DNA from 2 places in the Flavobacterium facile genome. Region 2 is predicted to be linked to the other one. Evidence: riboswitches for the same ligand, from Rfam matches in the RefSeq annotation. Region 2 holds a riboswitch; the other holds the start of a gene.

Region 1 (9,807 bases), on a different contig from region 2:
ACCAAGGTTTAGATGCTGCAGATAATACAGCTATTACTAGTTTAACAGATGCTACTGCAAACGCCAATAATGGAACTTTAGTTAATTTTACAAAAACTGGGACAACATCAAACTTTTTGGCTGGTTCACCAGTTACAACAGGTTCTATAATTCCTTCTGTAGCGACAGTTACAACACCAGTAACTTATGCTCAAGGAGCAACTGCAACAGCCTTAACTGCAACAGTTGGTGCAAACGGTACAAGTTTAGTTTGGTACACAACTGCTACTGGTGGAACAGGTACAACTGCACCAACACCAAGTACAGCAACAGTTGGTTCAACATCGTATTGGGTTTCAAGTACAAATGCAAATGGTTGTGAAAGCGCAAGAACAGAAATTGTAGTTACGGTGAATGCTTCAATTCCAGCCACTCATTTAAATTTTGATGGTGTTAATGATTATGTTAATTTATCAAACTTAATTTCTGGAGGATCTTCTTATACCAAACAAGCTATGATTAGACCTACATACATATCCTCTGGTGCTGGTCAAAACATTATATCAAATTCTAATGAGGTATTTTGGATTTGGAGTGGTAATATTAGAGCAGGTAATAATGGTAATTTTCAACATGTTTTGGCAGATGCATCGTCTTTATTAAATACATGGAATATGGTAACAGTTACATATGACGCGCCAACCACTACTATGAAATTGTATATTAATGAAATATTAGTAAGTGAAAACAATAGCGTATCAGCAACTGTTGGAGGTAATATGCAAATTGGCGCATACGGGTCTGGAGCAGTGTTTAATGGAGATATTGAAGAAGTTCGTATTTGGAATAGAGCATTACCTTTAGCGGAAATTCAAAATAATATGAATTGCGAATTACCAAGCCCTTCAACTCAAAATAGTTTAGTAGCTTATTATAAATTCAATCAAGGTACAGATGCTGCAAATAATACAACTATTACTACACTTACAGATGCATCTGGTAATGCCAATAATGGAACTTTAGTTAATTTTACAAAAACTGGGACAACATCAAACTTTTTGGCTGGTTCTCCTATTGTTACTGGGACAAATTGCGCGGTTTTGAGCAACGAAAGTTTTGAAGTGGCTAACAACATTAAAATATATCCAAACCCATCAAACGGCATTTTTGCTATCGAAACTCAAGAAGATAGTACTGTTGAGGTATTTGATATGATTGGTAAGAAAGTATATTCTAATAAAGTATCTGTTGGATCTTCTAACATAGATTTATCTAATTATACAAATGGTATCTATTTACTAACAGTTACTAATCAAAAAGGTAATTTAAATACCTTCAAATTAATCAAACAATAATGAAGTTAAAAGAAGATAAAAGATTAGAGGTGTTGTTAATCCTTATATATATTCTAATATTTTCAATAGGAATGATTATTTGTTTCTCATAATAAAAAAGCCAGCTTTAGCTGGCTTTTTTTATTTAACTAAAAAACTCTCTTCCACAATGCTTTAATAAACAACCCTTTCGGACACATCCAAATGACTTTTAAATCTTCCCAAAAAGAAGTTTCTTCGTCTAAGAATTTAAAAATTAAGGCAGCTTTTCCTGTTTTGAACATACTTGAGAAAATAGCGCTTCCGTGTTGATTGGTTTGATACAAAATATCAATAAGTAGTAAATCGTAAAACCAAAACTTGTTGATTTTATGAAATTTGGTAAAGTCTTTTCCTGTTTTTAAAAACCGAACTAATTCTTTTGATTTTTTTACCGAATTTTTAAACGTATAACCCGTACTGGCTTTACTCCAACCACCAGCTGAACCAATGTTTATGATGTTTTTACTGTTGTTTTTCCAAAAAGGAAAACACGTCATTGGAATGTTACCTTGTTCTTTTTCTACAATTTCATATTCGGTAATGCCTAATTTATGAATGTAGTTTTCAATTTCGCTTTCGTATTCTTCTTTCGGTAACAAATCTTTAGAAAATAAAGTATATTCTAATAAAGCTTCGGTTGAAGAAGTTGGTAACACATACATAAATCGCGTATTTCCTTTCTGCTCGACAGAAAAATCCATAAAAGTTGGGCAATCTTCTGTGAAAACAGTTTCCTTGCTTTTGATAAACCAACCAATAAAATGTTGTTGCACCAAAGGAAATTTAGTTTGCGATTTTACTAATTTTGGGTTGTAAATGCTATTGAAAACTTGATTACACGTAAACGATTTGGTTTTCGTTTTCACAACACAATGCTTTCCTAATTCTGAAAAATCAGTCACTTCATCTTGAAAGATTTCAATGTTGGGTTGTTTTGCAATTTTATCGAAAATTAACTTATAAAAATCCGCACTTCGAATCATTTTATAGTCGTACGGATTTAAATCTAATTGATTAATGAAACTTTCATTTTTAAACCAAGCTTTTTGCCATTTTTTAGAAATAATTTCGTCAAATAAATTTTCGGAATTCCAAAAACACCAAGTTCTATCATTTTTGTTTTTCAAATCTGAATCTATCAAAAGTATTTTTTTATCAGAAAATTGTCCTGATTGAATCATTTCAAAAAGGGTTAATAAAGCTGATAATCCGTTTCCGGTAAATATGTAATGATAGTAGTTCATAGTTTCAAAAGTACTTCTTTTAGATGGAATTTGAAAAAAGATTATTCCACTTTAACAGCTTTTTTGTTTTCGTCTATCGCTACAAAAGTAAATTCACCAGTAATGGCTTTTTCTCTTGAAGTAGAATACATTTCTTCAATAAAAATATCGACTCTCACTTTTAAACTGGTTGTCCCTAAATAGGTTACTTTTCCAATCAATTCTATAATAGTTCCGTGTGGAATTGGTCTTTTAAAATCTATTTTATCACTACTTACGGTTACCATTTTTTGGCGACTATATCTGGTTGCTGTGATGAAAGCAACTTCATCCATAAATTGCATGGCAGTTCCACCAAATAAAGTATCGTAATGATTGGTTGTGTTAGGAAATACAGCTTTAAAAACTCTTGTTGTAGAATCTTTGATTTTTTCTTCTTGTGTTTTCATCGGTTTGATTTATGAGGCAATTCTTTCGAATGCAATGTAATTTACTATATTGTTATTGGTATCAAATTTTGGATAGGCTTCGATTTCGCATTTATAGCAAGTGCCATCTTTTTTGTAATTAATGACGATTTCTTTAAAAGGATGATTTTTGCTAATTGCCATTTTGATTTTTTCTCTAGTTCTATCATCCGTTAAAGCACCTTGAAACATTTTTGGAGTTTGTCCAATAATTTCAGAAGAACGATAGCCCGTTAATTCAGAAATTTCTTTAGTAGCAAAAATAATGGTAAGCTTACTATCTGTTACAATCACAGATTTATTGGCAATCTGATTGTAATAATCTTCCTTATTTACCCAGTTTTTTTGAAGGGAATTAAAAGCTGTAATTGGTGCAATCTGATGGCTAAAAATATTCCAAGAAAGCAACGGTAAAGGTTTAAGTCTTAATTTTTTTTGATATTTAGCCCAAGCTTGGTCGTATTTGTCAAACATTTTTTATTCGTTTTAAAGTTATAAAAGCGAATAAAACAGAGCGTTTCTTCATTATAGTGAAATGAAGAAAATTCTAGCTTATGCACTTTCGTGATGCGTAAACAAAAATCAATTATATGTATCTGACTTATTTCTAAAAGAAAATCACAGTTGCACGACAGTTCGAGAATTTAACTCGATTCCACATTGAAAAGTAAAAACTACTTCTCAAAAATTGATTTTAATATTTGGTAAAGTTATGAATTTAAAAATAAAGACTGCTCAAAAAGGGCAGTCTTTAATCAAACACAAACAAAATTCAAAGTTTAATTAGAAACTTCAATTTTTTTATTCTATGTTTTTTATAGAATAATTTTAAAAGTTTTTACTTCCATTAGGTTGGTAAACAAAATTAAATTTATAATATCTTGATGGTTCTGTTCCTGTTGGGTTTGCAGGTGCGTTTTGATAATAATTTAAAATCTCCATTTTTGCATATTTTCCATCGTGGGTTTTTACTACAATTACTTTTCCTGCAATTGGAGAGACTACATTAGTAGCACCATTATAATTATACCAACCATTTCCAGAACCAGTTGGTATTGCGTAACTTGTTTCTGTATCTTGTGCAAATAAATTATCTGTTGGAGCTGTTATAATGTTTGCAAAAGTTCCAGTAACAACAGATGCAGCTGCAATACCTGTTCTTGCTGGTTGATCTGTTCCTGCAACTCCGCCATTTACTAGAATTGTAGTAGAGCGAAAAGCAATGTCCCAATTGTCTCCTGCGGTTACAATTTGTCCTGTTGCAAAATTGAATTTTACAAATTCTCCACTTACGGGTTGCCCACCACCACCAGTAACTGGCGCATGCAAATTAGAAAAGGTTTTTACGGTTAGTGTTGTTGGTGTAGCAGTTGGTGTTGGCTCATCGTCTTTTGAGCAAGAAAAAAAAGCAACTGAAATTGCTAATACTAAAATTGTTTTGAAATTCTTCATAATGTTTAAATTAGGTTTAAAATAATTAAAAATGGTATTGCACTTTACAATACGTTACTCTTCCTGCGTAGTTACTCGCATTTTGTGTATCGGTAAAATTCAAAATATTATCGATGCCGATTTGTACTTCAAATTTTTTCTTTATTTTTTTGGTTATTGAGGTGTCGAAAATCACATACTCTTTTGCAAAAGCATCATAATTGTCTAGAATTGCATTATTGTTAGTGTCGAATAATCCGTACTTGCTTCTGTAAGTTGCTCGGATATTGTGATAGAGTTTCCAATTTGGAATTTTTAAAAAATATTTGAAGTTTGCAGTATGTTTAGAACGATTGAATAATCCGAAATAATCCGATTGTTTTAGTTCAAACGATTGTGATGTAATTGGTTCACGAGCAAACACTTTTTTGTCTTTAATATCCTGAATTACATCATTATCTTTTGCAATTAGATATTGATATCCACCTGAAATTTCTATGTTTTTAGTTATTTTGACTAATGAATTAAGCTCTAAACCTTGTGTAGAAACGGAACCGATATTTGTATAACTAAAAATATTTTGTCCGTTGGTTAATTGTGCAATGGCTCTCGTATCTATTAAGTTTTTTACTTCGTTGTAGAAAATATTTATAGAAGTTTTTATTTTTTCTCGATTGTGTTTGATGCCGAAATTATAACCCACACTAGTTTCAGGATTTAGTGGGTTATCGAAAAAATTAGGAGAAACCATACTGTTTTGAATGCGTCTTTGTGATTCTAATTCAGCTAATCGATTTGGAGCAACATTATAACCCAAAACAATATAGCCCACGCCAACATTTTCGAAATTGAAAAATAATTGTCGTAAATCAGGTGCTTTGAAACCATAACCAACAGAACCTTGAATTGAAAACTGTTTTGAAAATTGATAATTCAAAGCTAATTTCGGACTTAAAACAGAAGCATAAGCTAAATTTTTGTCATAACGTAAACCAGCCAAAATGTTAAACTTCTCTTTTAAATTGTAATCGTATTGTAAAAATCCGTAATAAGAATTATTGAGTGCTTTTTGGTCAAAATAGGTGCGTTCCAGATTATTTAAATTATATCCAAAACCTGAAGTATAGGTTGTATTTCGTTTCTTGTATGAAGTTCTAATTTCTGGACGGAGTAAGTTTTCTTTAAAAAAATCATTATATAAAGTTGCATTCGTATCATTAAAACGCACCTCGTCTTTTATGTAATATTGAGTGGCATAAAACTCGCCTGTGAAACTTAAATTGTCATTTGGATTATAAAAAAACCTAGAATGACTATTGTATTCGTTGGTTTTGGTTATACCCGATGCGTTTTTGTTGTTTACAATAGTTTCAACATTGTTGCTTTGATTGAAATATCGATTGGATACTACTAAATTTGATTTATCCGAAAATCTATAATCAAGTTGCAATTGTGAAGTTAAATTTCGATAGGGTAAAACCGTTTTTTCATTATCCTTTTTATCTAAATCATAGCCATCTGTTGAAAATGAATTTATTGATGCATTGATGTTTAATTTATTGATGCCAAATCCAAAATTTAGATTGTTATCAGTAGTAAAAAAGGTTCCTATACGGCTATTTAATTCACCTGTAATTTTTTTGTTTTTCGGACTTTCCGTAATTATATTTATTACACCACCTAATGCTTCAGAACCATACAAACTAGACGATGCACCTTTTACAATCTCAATTTGTTTGATGTTGTTTACAGCAACTCTACTCAAATCTAGAGATCCTGCCGAACGACCAACAAGCGGCACGCCATCTATCAATATCAAAGTATATTGAGCATCTAAACCTTGCATTTGAATTCCAAGAACACCACCAAAATCGGGAACTATTATAAGTCCAGTTTGCTCTTCAAGGATATCATTTAATTTTAACGCTCCAGTTTGTTTAATTTGTGCTTTCGTAATTAATTGTACCGGTAATGGTAAAGATGATAATTGTCTTTCTGTTCGAGTTGCCGTTACAACAACTTCTTCTATTAAGACACTTTTAATCGTGTCTTTTTTTTCGTTTTGTGAAAAGGACTTAAACGCCAATAAAAACAGGATATATCTGATATTCTTCATTATATTAAATTAGACTTAATAAAAATATTTTGACAAATATATATATTATTTTTATTTAGAATGAATAAAAATAAATATATTTGCCTCAGAAATTTAATCTTAAAACATAACATTATGAAAATCAATTCATTTATTTTAACAACTACATTATTGTTAATTGGCTTTGTAGGAAGAAGTCAGGATGTAAAAAAGAAAGAAGACGTAAAAGCCATAAAATCGATGTGTGGTTGTTACGAGGTGCAGTTCAATTTTGCGGAAACTTTTAGTTATTCTAAAGACAGTTTGTATAAAAAATCACCAGTAAAACATGAAACCGCTTTAGAATGGGTAGAATTAATTGAAGACCAACCGAATAAAATTTCGTTACAACATTTATTAATTACAGGAAAAACAGAAGAATCAATAGTAAAACATTGGCGTCAAGATTGGTTGTTCGAAAACACAAAATTTTATACTTTCAATAAAGAAACGACTTGGAATTTTAATCAATTATCATCTAAAGAAGTAAAAGGGCAATGGACGCAAAAAGTGTATCAAGTGGATGATAGTCCGAGATATGAAGGAACAGCGACTTGGGTTCATGTTGACGGAAGACATTATTGGGAAAATACAACAGATGCGCCTTTACCAAGAAGAGAACATACCATTAGAAATGATTATAATGTTTTGAAAAGAACAAATGTGCAAGAAACAACTACAACTGGTTGGATTCATGATCAAGATAATGCTAAGTTGATTAGAAAAAATAATGAAAAAGATGTGTTATTAGCTCTAGAAAAAGGTCATGATGTGTACACTAAAGTGGATGATTTTAAATGTAAAATCGCACAAGATTGGTGGAAAAAGAACAATTCGGTTTGGAAAAAAGTGAGAGACCAATGGGAAATTGTTTTCTTGAAAAATAAAGATTTAACCTTAGAGAAAAAAGTGGACAATCAGCCGTTGTTTATGAAATTATTCGATTTAAAAGCAGATGCTTCAAGAGAAGAAGTTGCAAAAATTATAGAAAGTTACATTTCAAAATAAGATAGTTATGTGTTGCAATTTTACAAAAGTTAAAGAAACAAAAAATGGAATTTTAATTTACATGAATAATTGCAAGAAATTCCAATTGAGTTTTAATAACCTACATTTTAGTTTAGATATTCTAGAATTAGAAACATTTAAAGATTTTTTACGAAAAGTAGATATCAGTTATTGGGAAAACGAATATGAAAATTCTATTTATAATAAGAAAATTCCAATTCCTACGTTACAGAAAAATTTTATCATTCTAATTGATAGATATGAATTGTTTGAACTATTGAGTTTACTCGATTTTGATACAGAAAAAAAAGGTTTTTTAACCTATAAAGATTTTGATAATACTATCAATTTTAATTAATTTTTAGAGTTATAAAGAAAAGCCCGCCTCATAAAAGCGGGCTTTTTGGTTTTTATTTCAAATAATATCTTAATCCTAAGAAACCTCTAATTCCTTGATTGGGTGCGTACACATAAGCGGGATCAAAAGTTAAAGCATATGGATTTTCTGGTGTGGCAATTACATTTCCATTTCCGTCAAATTGCACATTTTCATCAAACGGATCATTTGGTCTGGCAATTAAAAATGCATTCTTTTTGTTAGGTGTCCAATTTAATAAGTTCTTAATTCCGCCATAAACTTCAAACCTATTATTCCATTTATAAGTCGCTTGAATATTTTGAATACTCCAAATAGGTGAAGTTGCTGCTCTAGGATCTAAGCTGCTTAATAAAGGCAATCGCATCGGACCATATAAATTTCCGGTATAATCAAAAGACAAATTCCATTCTAAAATTTCATAAGTTATCGCCCAATTCGCACTATATTTCTCCGTTAAAATTGGTGTTGAGGTTACGCCGTCTTTTGTGTTTTTACTTTCTAAAATACTTGCGCCTAAAATTGCTTTTAATCCGAAATTCGTCATATAATCAATATTCATGCTTACACCTTTTGTTTCCGCAAAACCATTTAAGTTTTTATAAATAATTTGATTGGGATTGGTGTCGTAATCCGGAATAATTTGATTCGAAAAATGAGTATACCAAGCGGAAATATCAAAACCTAAAGACGAAGCATTTTCAAATCGCATCTTTTTTAAATAATTCACATTCACATTAAACGATTTTTCTGGTTTCAAATCTTCTTCAACAAGTACTTCTCTAGAACCTGTAAGTGCGGCGTGTTCTTCGGTAAATAAATTCACGACTCTAAATCCAGTTCCAGCATTAATTCTAAAAATATCCGAATCTGTAAATTTCCATTTATAAGCAATTCTCGGAGTATAAATGTATCCGTGATTGTTGTTGTAATCCAATCGACTTCCCAATAAAACACTGTGCATTTTCGCCAATTTTATTTCATCTTGACCAAAAACACTAAAAATATGAGTTCTTTCTGGTGCAACCGTTGCGGTTGTATTGTCGTTATAAAATTGGTAACGATACGCACTACCAATTAATAAATCGTGACTACTAATTTTTTTATCCCAAGTGAGTTGTCCGAAACCAATTTGCTGTTGTGCGGCATATTTTGTGGTTCCATAATATGAATCTTGGTCGTGATTAGTAGCTGAAAACGAGAAATAAATTTTTTTTGAAAAAGGCAATTGGTATTTTCCGATTACTTCTTGACGAGACGTGTAAATACTTTCACCATAAACCTGATTTGTTCCTCGGTACGATTTGTTCCAATTCATTTCACCACCCCAACGATCTTCGTAAAAAAAACGACCTGCTAAAGTGAATAATTTATCATTTTTTCTGATGAAATTCCATTTATTAAATATCGAAATTCTTTCTTGTAAAGTGATATCTGTAAAATTATCGTGATTGTTGTCTATTGGTGAATTATAGTTGTAATAATTCAAACCAACTAACGTATTTGCTTTGTCTTTTATGTTCTTTTTAAAACCCAAATCTAAATTGTTTTCTAACCAAGAAGTCGTGAAAAAATCGGCTGAAAAAATTGGAGCTTGAGTCGCATTTTTTGTGATTATATTGATTAATCCACCAACGGCTTCACTTCCATATAAAGAAGAAGCCGGACCTTTTACAATTTCAATTCTATCAATTAACGAATTCGGAATTCCAGATAAACCATAAACCGTAGAAAGCGAACTTACAATTGGCATTCCATCAATCGTAACCATTGTATACGGTCCTTCCAAACCATTAATGTGAATGTCGCCAGT
Region 2 (9,807 bases):
AATCAATTTAGCCAAACCACAAAAAGCAAGATTTGTAAAAGTAATTGCTAAAAATTACGGAAAATTACCAGAATGGCACCAAGGTTTTGGCGGCGATGCGTTTATTTTTATTGATGAGATTACAGTGAAATAAATTCAAACAAAAACTATGGAATTAGAAATCCCAAAATCATACAAATGGTTTGTTCGAGAACAACTTACAAAATTTGTTCCATGGCATTTTTATGAAACTTTAGAATTGAAATCTGATATCAATGAAAGGTTTAAAATTGAAGACAATTCGAATCGTGAAGTATTGACATTTGGACACAGACAAGACATGGATACTTATGCAGGATTTGAAATCATAAATGAAAAAGTCTGCGAAAATATAATTGTTTTTCATCCTTCTTTTCAAAAAAACACAACGGATTGGAGTATAATTGAAAATGAATATCTTGATTTTATTCAATTTATGAGAAATCAAGTTTTACAAGATGTGAATGAATGGATTGAAGATGAATACGAAACTGAAACAAAATGAAAATCAAAACACACTTTATCGCATTAATTATTCTTAGCCTAGGATTCTTGACAGCTTGTTCTGCAAAAAAGAATAAGTACCAACTTACAAAAAATTACAAACCAGATGATGTTGAACTTTATAAAACAATTGTAGCTTTAGATAGTGCCTTTTTTCATTCGTATAATACTTGCGAAACCAATTTGGAAACCTATGCAGCGTTTTATGATGAAAACATAAAATTTTATCACGATAATGGTGGTTTTATAAATTCGAAAATAGATTTGGTAGAAGGCACAAAAAACAATATCTGCGGAAAAGTAACTCGAGAATTAGTAAAAGGAAGCATTGAAGTATATCCAATAAAAGACTTTGGTGCGATTGAAATGGGATTACACAAATTTCATAATAAAGAAGAACCTAACAGCCTACCAAAAGTAGGAAGATTTACAATAATCTGGAAAAAAACAAATTCCGATTGGAAAATTGTGAAAGTGATAAGTTTGCATTAAAATCTACACCAATTCTCTAAAACCTTTCGGAGTCAAATTGGTATATTTTTTGAAAACTTTAGTAAAATAGGAATAATTTTCAAATCCTAATTCGTTCGCCACTTCTCCTATTGTCTTGTCATTGGCTGATAATAAGCGTTTACTTTCTAAAATAATTTTACTGTAAATAAATTCAGTAAGTGTTACATCTAAAACATTCTTACAAATGCGATTTAAATGTTTTAAACTCATATTCATTTTATCTGCGTAAAAAGAAGGCAATTTCTCAGATTTAAAATACTGATGGACCAATTGTTCTAATTCCTTAATTTTCAAATGATATGGATGCGAATTATGTTCTTGTAATGATTCATAAATTCTCGCTAATTCAATATGAATAACATCTAAAATATTTAATAATTTATCTAATTTCTTGAATTCATTTATATTATTTTCTTCCAATAACAAATCAAAAAAATTGGAAATTTCTCGGGTTTGAAATTCGTTTAAAATCATTTCAGGCGAATTTTTCGAATCTCGATAAAACGAATAATTTTCAATTTGTTTCGAACCAAAATACACATTGTACACTTCTTGAGAATAAAACGCAATATAGCCATCTATATCTTCGGAAAGTTGCCAACTATGTACTTGACCGGGTTTCAATACAAACAAAGAATTCGGTTGAATGGCATAAGTGTTAAAATCGACCGTATGAAATCCGGAACCTTTCGTAAAAAGCACGAACAAATAAAAATTATGACTGTGCGAATTCTCAATAAAATCATGAGTACGTAAATGTGATTTAAAATCATTGAAATATAAATCGTTAGTATCGGAATCACAATTGAATTTCTTAATTTGATAAACGGGTAATTTTTCCATACTTACAAAATGTCTTTATATTACCATTTTTAGCGAATATAAGAAATTTTTAGCACATAAATATGTCTTAATTTTGCATAAAAATAATTGATCATGTTACAAATTATCAAACACATATTGAATAATGATTGTCCAAATTGTTATAAAGGAAAAGTCTTTAGAGATAAAAGTTTTTTCTTTAGTATTGGTTTTCCAAAAATGAACGAATATTGTAGTCATTGCAACAATAAATTTGAAAAAGAGCCTGGTTATTTCTTTGGCTCTATGTTTGTTAGTTATGGTTTAGGCGTTGGAGAAGCTATAATTACCTACGTCATCGCACATCAATTTTTTGAAAAAACAATCGATTTAAGAATGATTCCAATTATTGCTGTAGTGATTTTATTATTGTCTTCTCTCAACCTTCGATTGTCAAGAATGATTTGGATTTACATGTTCAAAAACTATTCGAATTAATTTTTAAAAAATTATATCTTTAGATTTTATGGGAATTTTCGTCAGTTCGAGTGTTCCAATGAAACATGAATTGGAATGTATCGAAAACTAGTAAAATTATTGGTTCTCGATACATTTTTTGTTACGTTTCACTACACAAAAAACACTCGAACTGACGTTGTAAATAAATTAACGGGTTTACAATTATTTACAAATCAATCTAAAAAAAATATATTTTTATTGTTTTTCAATAAATTTTTATTGATATTTGCATCATCAACTTTTAATATTTAAAATTATGGAAATTAAAATTAGTTCGAAGCAGATGCTTATCGTGTTAAGAATTCTTTGTTGGATTATCTTTATTGGACTTTGTATTGAAGCCTGTGGAATTCTATTTAATCTTTTTTATACCTTACTTTATAATCCAATTGGAGCAGGATTTTTCTGGAATCAAATTGATTTTTCATCTTTGTACCAATTTGACAAAGGTCATTTTATTGTAGTAACTTCAATTATGAGTATAGTGTCTATCCTAAAAGCCTTGATGTTTTACTTGATTATTAAAATTATTGAAAACAAAGAACTTTCCATAACTTCACCATTTAATCATTCCGTAAGAAAATTTATTTTATTAGAAGCATTTATCTCTTTTGGAATTGGTTTTTTCACAAATTATGGTTTGAATTATACAGAATGGTTAGCGAATCAAAATATTAAAATGCCTACCATTCATGTATTAAAAATTGCAGGTGGAGATGTTTGGTTATTTATGGGTGTAATTTTATTTGTGATTGCCTATGTTTTCAAAAGGGGCATTGAATTGCAAGAAGAAATTGATTTAACAGTTTAAATTATGGCTATAGTTGTAAATTTAGACGTGATGATGGCAAAGCGAAAAATGTCGTTAAATGAACTTTCAGAAAAGGTCAATTTGACATTAGCGAATTTATCCATCTTAAAAACAGGAAAAGCAAAAGCCATTCGTTTTAGTACGTTGGAAGCCATTTGCAAAGTGTTAGATTGTCAGCCTGGAGATATTTTGGAGTATACAGAGTAATCAAGTTATTTTCAACAGAAAAGGTTCTCGATACATTTTTTTGGCATCTCATTTTGGAATGAGATACCAAAAAACCACTCGAACTGACGGCAAAATAACTATTTAAAACAATAGGTTATTTAACATAAAAAAATCCCGAAACTTCAACAGAATCGGGATTTTGTATTTTTATAAAAACTTACTTATTTCTTATTTACGAAATTCAAAATAGGTTTAAGTTGTTCCATATCTATATTTGATTTTTGTAAGATGCTGAAAAACTGCATCGCATCTTCTGGTTTCATATTATCACCTAAAACACGAATTACAGTAAAACCAAGATCTTTTTGATTTCCGAATAAAACTAATTCGTCAATTTCTTTATTATCGCCAACCAACATAATTGAAGCGTTATGTCCCACCCCATTTAATTTAATCAAAGGTTGAAAAGTCGTATCTTTTAAAATCTCTTTTACTTCTTTTACTTCTTTTGAATACTGCGCGTTATTTTTTTCATCTTTTTTGAAAGCTAAAACATTTACTTTTTCAAATGAAGCTAAAGCTTTTTTCTCAGAAGCAGATAATTTACTTTCGTTCACATTTAAAATCGATGAAGAAATATCCATAGACATAAACTCCTTTTTCTCGCCACTTTTTACGAAGTATTTTTGCAAAGATGGTTCTTCATCTTTACAACTCATCATTACTACAACTAAAGCAATACCAATTAATTTTTTCATGATGTTTTATTTTGAAATTTTACTTAAAATATCTGCTCCAGGAATGTTTAACTTCTTTACGATTAAAGCAATCTCGCTTAAAGGAAAATCACCTTTAATAGATAAAACTGAAGTTTTTACACCATTGAAATTTCCATTTACCACAACTAAAACTTCTTTAACATTTGCTTGATTCGTATCCGTTTTACCATAAATTTTAATTACATTACCTTCTTGAGTAGTTGTAGAAATTGCTTCTAACGGATTTCCTTTTAAATAGGTAGCTACAGCTCCATTTAAATCGCCACTTAATTTTGGTTGCGACGTATAAACGGCTTGCAAATTGTCTAATTTTTTAAGCAAGTTCATATATTGTTGCATTTCTTTATCTTTTGCATCAACTTTCACTTTGCTCATCATTTCGAACATTTTTTTCGAAACTACAATGCTTTCTACACCTTCTTTATCTTCTAATTTATCAAAAGCATTTTGAGAAAACGCCAAAGAAGAAACTAACAAAGCTACGTAAACAATAATTTTTTTCATTTTTAAATAATTTTATATTTTAAGTAATCAAATTCTATTCCAAAGATAAGACATTCGTTTTGTGATTTTGTTACAGAAAAAAAGGATTTAAAGTAAAAACCTTAAATCCTTTTGGAAACATAACTTTAATTTTCTATTTCAGTTAATTAGAATTTTAAATTTAATCCTAATTTATAATTTCTTCCTCTTGAAGTAAATCCAACTGTTTCAACAAAATCTTCATTGAATACATTTTGAACAGCAGCAAACATACTTAAATTCGTTGATAACTTTACACTTAAATTTGTATGTACCAATTGATAAGCAGGAACCTGAGTAGCAACAGTTGCAAATGTAGTACTATCAAAATAAGCTACATCTCTTTGGTTGATGTATTGATATTGAGCACTCCAAGAAATATTTTTAGTAATATCTACAGATAAATTTGCATTAGCTCTGTGTTTAGCAACAAATCTTGCAATTAACACATCATTTTCAACAAATGTATAATTTCCGCTCACTGTAACTTTTTGAATTGGTTTAATAGTTACATTCGTTTCAAAACCTTTAGATTTATTAATACCAGCAATATTAACATATTGTCCCCATGGTGGACTTGGTAAATTTCCAAAAACAATTGAATTATCTTGTTCTCTGAAGAATGCTGCACCAGTAAAAATTACTTTTTTGTTAAACAATTGTTTTTCAAAACCTAATTCCGCTGTTGTATTTTCTTGAGGTGTAAGTGCTGAATTTCCGTATGGAGAATATACTTGGTATAACGTAGGAGAAACAACTGCTCCACCAATAGATCCATAAAATTTTAATCCTAATTTAGAAATTGAGTACGATGGATTAAAATTCCAAATTAAATAATCATCATAAACACTATGCTTGTGGTAACGAATACCTGTATTTATATTTAATCCAATTTTGGTTTCATAAACAGCTGTTAAATAAGGATCTACTACATTAAATTTAGCAACATTTCCAAGAATATCACCATATGGAGTAAATTGATTCATATCAAAAAATTGAAATTGAACTCCAGTTACTAAATATAATGAACTTAATACATTATATTTATTAAAGGCATCAACATTCACATTTCTTGATTTATAAAAAGAATTTGAAATACCATTCCAAGTGTCAAAATTAGTATAATCTCTTTCTAATAATCCAAATGAAGAATTAATTTTAAATTCCCCTTTTTTATATTTAAAAGTTGGTGTAAAACCGGCTCTAAATTGCTCACTTGATAGCGAATTAAATTCATTATCTGAAAAAGAACCGTCATCAAAAGTAGATTTTAATTTATCGTAATTTGCGAAAAAATCTAAATTTAGTTTTCCATTCACTTTTACTCCAAATTGTTGGTTTAAATTTAATCTTGAGAAAATATCATCTTCAAAATTTACACCAGCTGCTTCACTTAAACCTCTAACTTCTGTACTATTTAAAGAAGTTAAAAACGAAACTTTTCCATTAGAACCATTAAATGAAAAACCTTGATTAGATTCTTTTCCATGTAATTTGTGGTTTTCTGTTGTGTTTTGAGTTCCAACATTAATATATGCTGTACCTGAAACTTTATTCTTTACCGCTTTCTTTAAAGTAATATTAATAACAGCTGAAGCGCCGTTTGGTCCATATAAAACGGTAGAAGCTCCTTTTAAGATTTCAATACTTTCTACTTGATCTACTGGTAATAAACGTAAATCATATGTTGATGAAATACTTGAAGCATCAACTACCGGATTTCCATCAATTAAAATTAAAACTTGATTGGTGTTTCCACCTCTAACAAATAAATCTAAATTTTTTCCAGCACTTCCTTGGTTACCAACTACTTCAAATCCTGACAACTGACTTAATACAGTAGCTACACTTTGACCTTTTCTTTGTTCTAAATCTTTTTGTGTGATTTTCTCAATACTTCTTCCTGATTTTGCTTTGCTCTGAGCAAATTTAGTATCCGTAATTACTACTTCTTCAATAGTTTTTGTAGCATCTTGTTCTTGTGCAATAGCAAAAGAAGTTCCCAACGTTAAAAACGTGGCAAGTTTAATGAAATTTGTTTTCATCTTTAATTTTTAAATTTTAAAAAATAGGAAAAAAGCATAGAATTACCCATACCCAAACTTTTTCTCCCGAAAGCTTGATACAATGAATTGAGGCAGGTCTCCTGGCTTGCGTATTATTGTTTTCCTTCCCAAGATGCTGAAAAAAATTCAGCAAACTCAGTGGATTTGTAGTAACAATAACCTTATTAGCATACAGTTGCGGGTACAGCTCAGGTTTTTAACCTGATTCCCTTTTAATGAATTTTACGAAAAACGCAAAATCCAACCATAATTCGAGGTCAAAAATACGAATAAATTCAACAATTCCTATTTTTACTTATAATTCCAAACGAAAAACTTCACCATAATTTACAGAATACAAAGAAAAAGCATCCACAAGATTGGTTTTATGATAACGAGATAAAATGCTTCTTATACTGCCAGCATGACAAATAACAATAATTTTAGCTACTTTTTTTTGAAGTAATTCGGAATAAAATTCACCTACACGTTCATGTAAATCTTCAAAGGATTCGCCATTAGGAACGCGAACGGTAACAAAATTATCCATCCAAGGTTTGATTTCTTCTTGTGGAATATCGTTCCAAGGCTGCAATTCCCAATTTCCGAAATTCATTTCCATTAAGCGTTTATCTAAAATGATATTGTCAGAAATAAATTCAGCCATTTTTTTACATCTTAGTAATGGACTAGAATACACACTAGCATCAATAGGAAGTTGTGCTTTTATTTCTTGAAAAATATCTAAATATGGTTCTTTGATATCCACATCGGCTTGACCGTAACAAATCCCTTTTTCACAAATAGTTTCCGTATGACGAACTAAATAAATTTCCATAATGCTATAAATGATAAATAAAATACTACTTCTGCAATTTGTTGCGTGGCGCCTAAACAATCTCCTGTGTAACCGCCAATCCATTTTTTAAAATAACGTGTTAGTGAAACATTTGTCAAAATTAATGGTATCAATAAATAAAGAAAACACCAAGAAATAGAAATTAATTTTAAAAAAGGAATTAACCCAAAAACAAATGCTCCAACAATTTCTTTCCAAGTATTTTGTTTAGCGATGGGTTTGCTTTTAGATAATTCATCTTCACGAACATAATCCGTTGTGAAAATAATAGATATTGCGGTTAATCTTGAAAGAGAATGTGTTACGATAAAGAATAAAAATGAAACAAAAACAATATCATCTTGAATGTAAGGATGAGTTATAAATTCATTTAGCACCATTTTCAAAGCGAAAAACTTAATTGCAAATAACAATACTAAACCAATCGCACCATAAGCACCAATGGCGCTGTCTTTCATTATTTTTAGGATTTTTTCTTTTGTCCAACCGCCACCAAAACCGTCGCAAACATCTGCGAAACCGTCTTCATGAAACGCACCAGTTGTTAAAACATTAGCCAACAAACTAAAAAGAATAGCTAATTCTAAATAAAATATTTTATAAGAAAGGGCGAAAACTATTGCGCCAATTCCACCTACTATATATCCAATTAAAGGAAAATATCTGGTGGCTTTGTTTAGATACGTTGGATCGTGTGTAATGTTTTTAGGACAAGGAATTCTTGTGTAAAACATTAAAGCTGTAAAAAATATATCTAATTGTTTTTTCATGTTTTTTATATTTAACCGCAAAGAACGCAAAGTTTTTCGCAAGGCTCGCAAAGTATTTCTTTTACTTTTTACTTGACTCTTTTAACTTTTTACTTGGCTCCTTTTACTTGGCTCTTCTATTTATTACTTACTCCGGCACTTTCAAAACTTGCCATTTCGTTAAAAAAGGCAACGGCGGAATGTACAATTGGAAAAGCAACTGCTACTCCACTTCCTTCACCCAAGCGCATTTCTAAATTAATAAGTGGTTCTGCATTTAAATAATTTAATAAGGTGATATGTGCCTTTTCAGAAGAACAATGACAAAAAATCGCGTTCTTTTTTATTTCAGGATTTTTGATTGATGCGATTAAATAACTGACAGTCGCAATAAATCCGTCCACTAAAATAAGCATGTTTTTATTGTTTGCTTCTAACATCGCTCCAGCCATTTGTATGATTTCAAAACCTCCAAAACAAGCTATAGTTTCCTCAAAATTAGTGATGTTATGAGTCGAAATTGCATCCGACAAAAGTTGGACTTTCCTATTATATTTTTCAATATCAACTCCAGTTCCTTTTCCAACACAATCTGCAATTGGAATTTGGGTTAAAACCGACATTAAAACCGAAGCCGAAGAAGTATTTCCAATTCCCATTTCTCCAAAACCAATACAATTTGTTCCTGAATTGGCAATTTGTTCCGTAATTTCTTTACCGAATTGAAACGCTAAATGCAATTCTTGTAAACTCATCGCTGGAGTTTGCAAAAACGATTGTGTACCTTTCGCTACTTTTTTATCAATTAATTTTTCAATTTTTGGAAAATCGTAGTTGACACCAGCATCTACAATTTTTAAATCAATGTTATTTTGTTTGCAAAACACGTTAATTGCTGCGCCTTCTGTTAGAAAATTTTCTACCATTTGACGGGTTACTTCTTGCGGATAGGCACTTACTCCGTGATTGGCAATTCCGTGATCAGCTGCAAAAACGACTAAAGTGGGTTTTGTGATTTGTATTTCTAACGTTTGTTGAATCGTTGCAATTTGATGCGCAATAGTTTCTAGCTTTCCTAATGCACCTAATGGTTTGGTTTTAGTATCTATTTTTTTTTGGATGATTTCGCTTGAAATTTTTGAAGCACTTGTTTCTGTGATTTCGTTTTCAAAATGTATTTCTTTTTTTATAATTGTATTTTCAATTTCAGTCACAACTGGTAAAACGGTTTTTTCATTCCATTTTAATTGTTGTAACATGGGTTGATTATCGTAATTTGTAGCGGGTTTTCCCACACAGAAATAGCCAATAGGTTCAATATACTCTGGAAAATTTAATAGGTTTTTAAAATCGTAATGATTTAAAATAGAAACCCAACCCATCGAAAAACCTTGTTCAGTTAAAGACAACCAAACATTTTGTGCCGCACAAACCGCACTGTATTTTATGGATTCGTTGCTACCAACAGTTCCAATGGTGAAAGTATCTAAAACACTTCTGTCGTAGGCAATTATCAATC

Evidence for each region. A riboswitch is a leader RNA that binds a small molecule or an ion and turns the genes downstream of it on or off. The one in region 2 is predicted to bind cobalamin.
Region 1: it holds a riboswitch for cobalamin, as region 2 does, so the genes downstream of both, UEQ13_RS14265 (PAS domain-containing protein) here and UEQ13_RS12375 (TonB-dependent receptor plug domain-containing protein) in region 2, are expected to answer to the same signal.

Annotation. Positions count from the first base shown of each region.
Region 1 covers NZ_JAZAYT010000035.1:374,304-384,110, forward strand. The annotation lists gene UEQ13_RS14250 (LamG-like jellyroll fold domain-containing protein) at 1-1,334, shown strand, start outside; gene UEQ13_RS14255 (lycopene cyclase family protein) at 1,463-2,599, opposite strand; gene UEQ13_RS14260 (acyl-CoA thioesterase) at 2,641-3,027, opposite strand; gene UEQ13_RS14265 (PAS domain-containing protein) at 3,037-3,519, opposite strand; adenosylcobalamin (AdoCbl) riboswitch at 3,590-3,724, opposite strand; gene UEQ13_RS14270 (HmuY family protein) at 3,874-4,497, opposite strand; gene UEQ13_RS14275 (TonB-dependent receptor plug domain-containing protein) at 4,523-6,592, opposite strand; gene UEQ13_RS14280 (DUF6607 family protein) at 6,707-7,618, shown strand; gene UEQ13_RS14285 (DUF6686 family protein) at 7,626-7,976, shown strand; gene UEQ13_RS14290 (TonB-dependent receptor plug domain-containing protein) at 8,029-9,807, opposite strand, start outside.
Region 2 covers NZ_JAZAYT010000034.1:403,684-413,490, forward strand. The annotation lists gene UEQ13_RS12330 (GH92 family glycosyl hydrolase) at 1-133, shown strand, start outside; gene UEQ13_RS12335 (hypothetical protein) at 149-523, shown strand; gene UEQ13_RS12340 (nuclear transport factor 2 family protein) at 520-1,014, shown strand; gene UEQ13_RS12345 (AraC family transcriptional regulator) at 1,018-1,878, opposite strand; gene UEQ13_RS12350 (DUF983 domain-containing protein) at 1,972-2,334, shown strand; gene UEQ13_RS12355 (hypothetical protein) at 2,612-3,166, shown strand; gene UEQ13_RS12360 (helix-turn-helix domain-containing protein) at 3,170-3,373, shown strand; gene UEQ13_RS12365 (DUF4252 domain-containing protein) at 3,556-4,092, opposite strand; gene UEQ13_RS12370 (DUF4252 domain-containing protein) at 4,099-4,617, opposite strand; gene UEQ13_RS12375 (TonB-dependent receptor plug domain-containing protein) at 4,764-6,680, opposite strand; cobalamin riboswitch at 6,755-6,965, opposite strand; gene UEQ13_RS12380 (histidine phosphatase family protein) at 6,997-7,518, opposite strand; gene UEQ13_RS12385 (adenosylcobinamide-GDP ribazoletransferase) at 7,503-8,309, opposite strand; gene cobT (nicotinate-nucleotide--dimethylbenzimidazole phosphoribosyltransferase) at 8,426-9,807, opposite strand, start outside.